DNA from 2 places in the Streptomyces sp. NPDC053432 genome. Region 2 is predicted to be linked to the other one. Evidence: predicted binding sites of a transcription regulator. Region 2 holds the regulator's gene; the other holds the start of a gene.
What was found. The regulator HrcA, encoded in region 2, represses chaperone genes, less so after heat shock. The targets are predictions, from matches to a motif close to TTNGCACTCNGNNNNNCNGAGTGCNAA.
Positions count from the first base shown of each region.

Region 1 (3,405 bases), on a different contig from region 2:
AGGCGGCCCGCGCGTTCGGTTTCACCACGCTCTCCTGCTCCTCCACCGGCAACCTGGCCGGCGCCGTCGGCGCCGCGGCAGCCCGCGCCGGTTTCCGGTCCTGCGTGTTCATCCCGCACGACCTGGAGCAGGGCAAGGTCGTCATGGCCGGTGTCTACGGCGGCGACCTGGTCGGCATCGAGGGCAACTACGACGACGTCAACCGCTTCTGCTCCGAGCTCATCGGCGACCCGCTGGGCGAGGGCTGGGGCTTCGTCAACGTCAACCTGCGCCCGTACTACGGCGAGGGCTCCAAGACCCTGGCGTACGAGATCTGCGAGCAGCTCGGCTGGCAGCTGCCGGACCAGATCGTCATCCCGATCGCGTCCGGCTCCCAGCTGACGAAGATCGACAAGGGTCTGCAGGAGCTCATCAAGCTCGGCCTCGTCGAGGACAAGCCGTACAAGATCTTCGGAGCCCAGGCCGAGGGCTGTTCCCCGGTGTCCGCCGCCTTCAAGGCCGGTCACGACGTGGTCCGCCCGCAGAAGCCGAACACCATCGCCAAGTCCCTGGCGATCGGCAACCCGGCCGACGGCCCGTACGTCCTGGACATCGCCCGCCGCACCGGCGGTGCGGTCGAGGACGTCAACGACGAGCAGGTCGTCGAGGCCATCAAGATCCTCGCGCAGTCCGAGGGCATCTTCGCCGAGACCGCGGGCGGTGTGACCGTCGGCGTCACGAAGAAGCTCATCGAGAACGGGCTGCTCGACCCGTCGCTGACCACCGTGATCCTGAACACCGGTGACGGCCTCAAGACCCTGGAGGCGGTGGCCGCCGACAGCGGCCAGACCGCCACCATCCGCCCGAGCCTGGACGCGTTCCGCGCCGCCGGCCTGGCCTGACCACTCCCTACGCACTACCGGAAAGGCAGTAGCGCCATGAGCGTCAACGTCCGCATCCCCACCATCCTGCGCACCTACACCGCCGGCGCCGCCGAGGTGACGGCCGAGGGCGCGACCCTCGCCGAGGTCATCGAGTCGCTGGAGAAGAACCACCCCGGCATCGCCGCGCGCGTCCTGGACGACCAGGGCAAGCTCCGCCGTTTCGTGAACGTCTACGTGAACGACGACGACGTGCGCTTCGAGGGCGGGCTGGAGGCGGTGACGCCGGACGGCGCGGGCGTCTCGATCATCCCGGCCGTCGCGGGCGGCTGCTGACCGGTCGTACACGGACTGCCGACAGGTTCTCCATAAATAGAATTGCCCCCTCCGCTGGAAGCGGAGGGGGCAATTCTGCTTGATTGGGCACGGTAGAGTTGGGGAAGTCCCCTCCGCTGTTCTTGCCCGGTGCATATGAACGGGTCGCGTGAGGGTCGACATCTGGTCAATGTGCGGGTGCGTTTTGGGGCTTTGGCGAGATATGTCGGGCCCGAGTTGCCCTGGAATATGCCAAATTTTCACTTCATTTCAATGTATCTGAGTGTCCAGATTTCTCGTCGGATTGACCTGTTGCAGACAGCATCGGCGCAGATACATTCAGCCTCGGTCGACGCGTTCCGACGCAAGTTCTGACCCGGTAACGCGAAGTGCGTTCCCGCGCAAGGGCCAGTAATAGGGGAGTTAGGCATGGCTCAGGGCACCGTCAAGTGGTTCAACGCGGAGAAGGGCTACGGCTTCATCGCGGTCGACGGTGGTGCGGATGTGTTCGTCCACTACAGCGCCATCCAGATGGACGGATACCGCACCCTCGAAGAGGGTCAGCGGGTCGAGTTCGAGATCTCGCAGGGCCAGAAGGGTCCGCAGGCGGACATGGTCAAGCTCGCACTCGGCTGAGTCCCGGAGCGATCGACCACCGACGCGACACGTACGCGCGCACCCGCGTACGCGCATACACAACGAGGGGCCCGCATCCGAGGAGGGATGCGGGCCCCTCGTGCGTCGTTCCGCGCGTCGCCTCGCGCGTTTGCCGTACGTCCCTTGGGGCGTGGCCCGGTCTTGCCCCAAGCCGCTTGCACTCGCGGGGGTCGAGTGCTAATCATTGGCGTTAGCACTCTCCGGTTGAGAGTGCTACTGAACGAGGACCGGGTCGGTGAGGCCCGCAGGGTCCGGCGGGAAGGAACCGCCGGGCACGCAGGCCGTCCGTCGCGGGCGCGGGCGCGGTCCAGGAGCAATCCACCGCTGTCCGGGAGGACCACTTCAGATGGCCAAGATCATTGCGTTCGACGAGGAGGCCCGTCGCGGCCTCGAGCGTGGGATGAACCAGCTCGCCGACGCCGTCAAGGTCACCCTTGGCCCCAAGGGTCGCAACGTCGTCCTTGAGAAGAAGTGGGGCGCGCCCACGATCACCAACGATGGTGTCTCCATCGCCAAGGAGATCGAGCTCGAGGACCCGTACGAGAAGATCGGCGCCGAGCTGGTCAAGGAAGTCGCCAAGAAGACGGACGACGTCGCCGGCGACGGTACGACCACCGCCACCGTCCTGGCCCAGGCTCTCGTCCGCGAGGGTCTGCGCAACGTGGCCGCCGGTGCCAACCCGATGGCCCTCAAGCGCGGTATCGAGAAGGCCGTCGAGGCCGTCTCCGCTGCCCTGCTCGCCCAGGCTAAGGATGTCGAGACCAAGGAGCAGATCGCTTCCACGGCCTCCATCTCCGCCGCCGACACCCAGATCGGCGAGCTCATCGCCGAGGCCATGGACAAGGTCGGCAAGGAAGGCGTCATCACCGTCGAGGAGTCCCAGACCTTCGGTCTGGAGCTGGAGCTCACCGAGGGTATGCGCTTCGACAAGGGCTACATCTCGGCGTACTTCGCCACCGACATGGAGCGTATGGAGGCGTCGCTCGACGACCCGTACATCCTGATCGTCAACTCCAAGATCGGCTCGGTCAAGGACCTGCTGCCGCTCCTGGAGAAGGTCATGCAGTCCGGCAAGCCGCTGCTGATCATCGCCGAGGACGTCGAGGGCGAGGCCCTGTCGACCCTGGTCGTCAACAAGATCCGCGGCACCTTCAAGTCCGTCGCCGTCAAGGCCCCGGGCTTCGGCGACCGCCGCAAGGCCATGCTCGGCGACATCGCCATCCTCACCGGCGGCACGGTCATCTCCGAGGAGGTCGGTCTCAAGCTGGAGAACGCCGGTCTCGACCTGCTCGGCCGCGCCCGCAAGGTCGTCATCACCAAGGACGAGACCACCATCGTCGACGGTGCCGGTGACAGCGACCAGGTCGCCGGTCGCGTGAACCAGATCCGCGCCGAGATCGAGAACTCCGACTCGGACTACGACCGCGAGAAGCTCCAGGAGCGCCTCGCGAAGCTGGCCGGCGGCGTGGCCGTCATCAAGGCCGGTGCCGCGACCGAGGTCGAGCTCAAGGAGCGCAAGCACCGCATCGAGGACGCCGTCCGCAACGCGAAGGCGGCCGTCGAGGAGGGCATC
Region 1 is NZ_JBVJKF010000022.1:34,654-38,058, reverse strand. Features, by position in the region: gene thrC (threonine synthase) at 1-881, shown strand, start outside; gene ACZ6Y1_RS29455 (MoaD/ThiS family protein) at 918-1,196, shown strand; gene ACZ6Y1_RS29450 (cold-shock protein) at 1,605-1,811, shown strand; gene groL (chaperonin GroEL) at 2,179-3,405, shown strand, end outside.
Region 1: the regulator HrcA is predicted to act here: its motif matches at 1,987-2,013, upstream of groL (chaperonin GroEL).

Region 2 (3,405 bases):
AGGTCGTCGATGCCCTCCAGGTACTCCACCACCACGCCCTCGATGCGCAGGTCGTCGCCCCAGACCTTCTCGACGAGTTCCGCGTCGTGGCGGCCCTCCACGTAGATCCGTCCGGCCCGCGCGACCCGGGCCCGGGCGCCCGGGACGGCGATCGAGCCGGAAGCCGTACGGGAGGGCGCGGCGGGGGCGCGCGGGGGGCGGGTCAGGGTCACCACGGCGCCGTCCAGCAGGAAGCCCCGCGGCTCCAGCGGGAACACCCGCCGCTTGCCGAAGCGGTCCTCCAGCGTCACCGTGCCCGCCTCGCAGGCCACCACCGCGCCGCAGAAGTCCGTACCGGCCACCTCGACCACCAGGTCCGGTTCCGCCGCCACCTCCGGCACGGCCTTCGGGCGCTTCCACTGGGGAGTCAGATCGGGGGAGTACTCGCGCATCCGGCCGAGGGTAGGGGAGCCGTGGTGATCTTGGCTATGACACGCCGAAACGGCCCGCCAGCGCGGCGCGCTGCGCGGCGACGAAAGCCGCGTCGACCACCGCCCCGTGGCCCGGCACATACAGCGCGTCCTGCCCGCCCAGCGACAGCAGCCGGTCCAGCGCCGCGGGCCACTGCCCCGGCGTCGCGTCCGGGCCCGCCGACGGCTCGCCCGACTCCTCCACCAGGTCCCCGCAGAACACCGTCTCCCGGTCGCCCGGCACGAAGGCCGCCAGATCGTGCCGGGTGTGCCCCGGACCCACGTTGGCCAGCAGCACCTGAACCCCGCCCAGTTCCAGCGTCCACTCGCCCGACACGAGGTGCTTCGGCACCACCAGCAGGTCGGCCGCCTCCGCGGCCTCCGCCTCCGCCAGACCGTGCCGCACCGCGTCGTCGCGCAGCTCCTCGCGGCCCGTGGCGAGCAGCGCGTCCAGGCCGACCGCCCCGTACACCTCGGCACCGGAGAAGGCCGCCCCGCCCAGGACGTGATCGAAATGGCCGTGCGTGAATGCGATATGGGTCACTCGACGGCCGGTGAGACGCTCGGCCTCCGCACGCACCTGAGCACCCTCGCGCAGGCACGAACCGGAGTCGACGAGGAGCACGGAATCGTCGCCAACCACCAGTCCCACGGTGCAGTCCCACACCGGAAGCCGTCTGCGGCCGGTCCGCCCGGTCAGCCGTTCCCAGCCCGCCTCTTCCCAACGTACGTCCATGCCGCGACGGTACCCTGGCGGGCCTCCCTTGCCAGGGCCTTACTACCCGGCCGTACACTGAGCGGGGGTCTCTGGCACTCGAACGCCCAGAGTGCCAACGACAGGGCAACGGACCACAGCCGGAGGTGTGCGCGATGCTCAGCGAACGCAGACTCGAAGTGCTGCGCGCCATCGTCCAGGACTACGTCGGGACGGAGGAGCCGGTCGGCTCCAAGGCGCTCACCGAGCGGCACCGACTCGGCGTCTCGCCTGCCACCGTGCGCAACGACATGGCCGTGCTGGAGGAAGAGGGCTACATCGCCCAGCCCCACACCAGCGCCGGCCGGATCCCCACCGACAAGGGCTACCGCCTCTTCGTCGACAAGCTGGCGGGGGTCAAACCGCTGTCGACGCCCGAGCGGCGCGCCATCCAGAACTTCCTCGACGGCGCCGTCGACCTCGACGACGTGGTCGGCCGCACCGTGCGGCTGCTCGCACAGCTCACCCGGCAGGTCGCCGTCGTCCAGTACCCGAGTCTGACCCGGTCGACCGTCCGGCACGTGGAGCTGCTCTCGCTCGCCCCCGCGCGCCTGATGCTCGTACTGATCACGGACACCGGGCGCGTCGAACAGAGGCTGATCGACTGCCAGACCCCCTTCGGGGAGACCTCGCTCTCCGATCTGCGGGCCCGGCTCAACAGCCGCGTCGTCGGCCGTCGGTTCACCGACGTGCCCCCGCTCGTCCAGGACCTCCCCGAATCCTTCGAGGCCGACGACCGCGCCACGGTGTCCACCGTGCTCGCGACGCTCCTCGAAACCCTGGTCGAGGAAGCCGAGGAACGGCTGATGATCGGCGGCACCGCCAATCTCACCCGCTTCGGACATGATTTTCCCCTGACGATCAGGCCGGTGCTCGAAGCGCTGGAGGAGCAGGTCGTGCTCCTCAAGCTGCTCGGCGAGGCCAATGAGTCGGGGATGGCCGTACGGATCGGGCATGAGAATGCCTACGAGGGACTGAACTCCACGTCCGTCGTCTCGGTCGGTTACGGTTCGGGCGGCGAAACGGTCGCCAAGCTCGGCGTGGTCGGACCGACCCGCATGGATTACCCCGGAACGATGGGAGCGGTACGCGCAGTGGCACGTTACGTCGGACAGATCCTGGCGGAGTCGTAAGTGGCCACGGACTACTACGCCACTCTCGGCGTACGCCGCGACGCATCCCAGGATGAGATCAAGAAGGCATTCCGGCGGCTCGCGCGCGAGCTGCACCCGGACGTGAACCCCGATCCCAAGACGCAGGAGCGTTTCAAGGAGATCAACGCGGCCTACGAGGTGCTGTCGGACCCGCAGAAGAAGCAGGTCTACGACCTCGGCGGCGACCCGCTGTCCTCCTCGGGCGGCGGCGGCGCGGGCGGCTTCGGGGCGGGCGGCTTCGGCAACTTCTCCGACATCATGGACGCCTTCTTCGGCCAGTCCTCGCAGCGCGGCCCGCGCTCGCGTACCCGCCGCGGCCAGGACGCCATGATCCGCCTGGACCTGGAGCTGGACGAGGCGGCCTTCGGGACGACCAAGGACATCCAGGTCGACACGGCCGTCGTCTGCACCACCTGCTCCGGCGAGGGCGCCGCCCCCGGCACCTCGGCGCAGACCTGTGACATGTGCCGCGGCCGCGGTGAGGTCTCGCAGGTCACCCGGTCCTTCCTCGGCCAGGTCATGACCTCGCGCCCCTGCCCGCAGTGCCAGGGCTTCGGCACCGTCGTCCCGACCCCCTGCCACGAGTGCGCGGGCGACGGCCGGGTCCGCTCCCGCCGCAGCCTCACGGTCAAGATCCCGGCCGGTGTCGAGAACGGCACCCGGATCCAGCTCGCGGGCGAGGGCGAGGTCGGCCCCGGCGGCGGCCCCGCCGGCGACCTGTACGTGGAGATCCACGAGCTGTCGCACCCGACGTTCCAGCGGCGCGGGGACGACCTGCACTGCACGGTGACCATCCCCATGACGGCGGCGGCCCTGGGCACCAAGTGCCCGCTGGAGACCCTCGACGGCATGGAGGAGATCGACATCCGGCCCGGTACCCAGTCCGGCCAGGCGATCCCGCTGCACGGACGCGGCGTCACGCACCTGCGCGGCGGCGGCCGCGGCGACCTCATCGTCCACGTCGAGGTCACCACCCCGGGCAAGCTGGACGCCCAGCAGGAGGAACTGCTGCGCCAGCTGGCGAAGCTGCGCGGCGAGGAGCGCCCGA
Region 2 is NZ_JBVJKF010000010.1:179,499-182,903, forward strand. Features, by position in the region: gene ACZ6Y1_RS18885 (DUF3097 domain-containing protein) at 1-431, opposite strand, end outside; gene ACZ6Y1_RS18890 (MBL fold metallo-hydrolase) at 466-1,185, opposite strand; gene hrcA (heat-inducible transcriptional repressor HrcA) at 1,320-2,336, shown strand; gene dnaJ (molecular chaperone DnaJ) at 2,337-3,405, shown strand, end outside.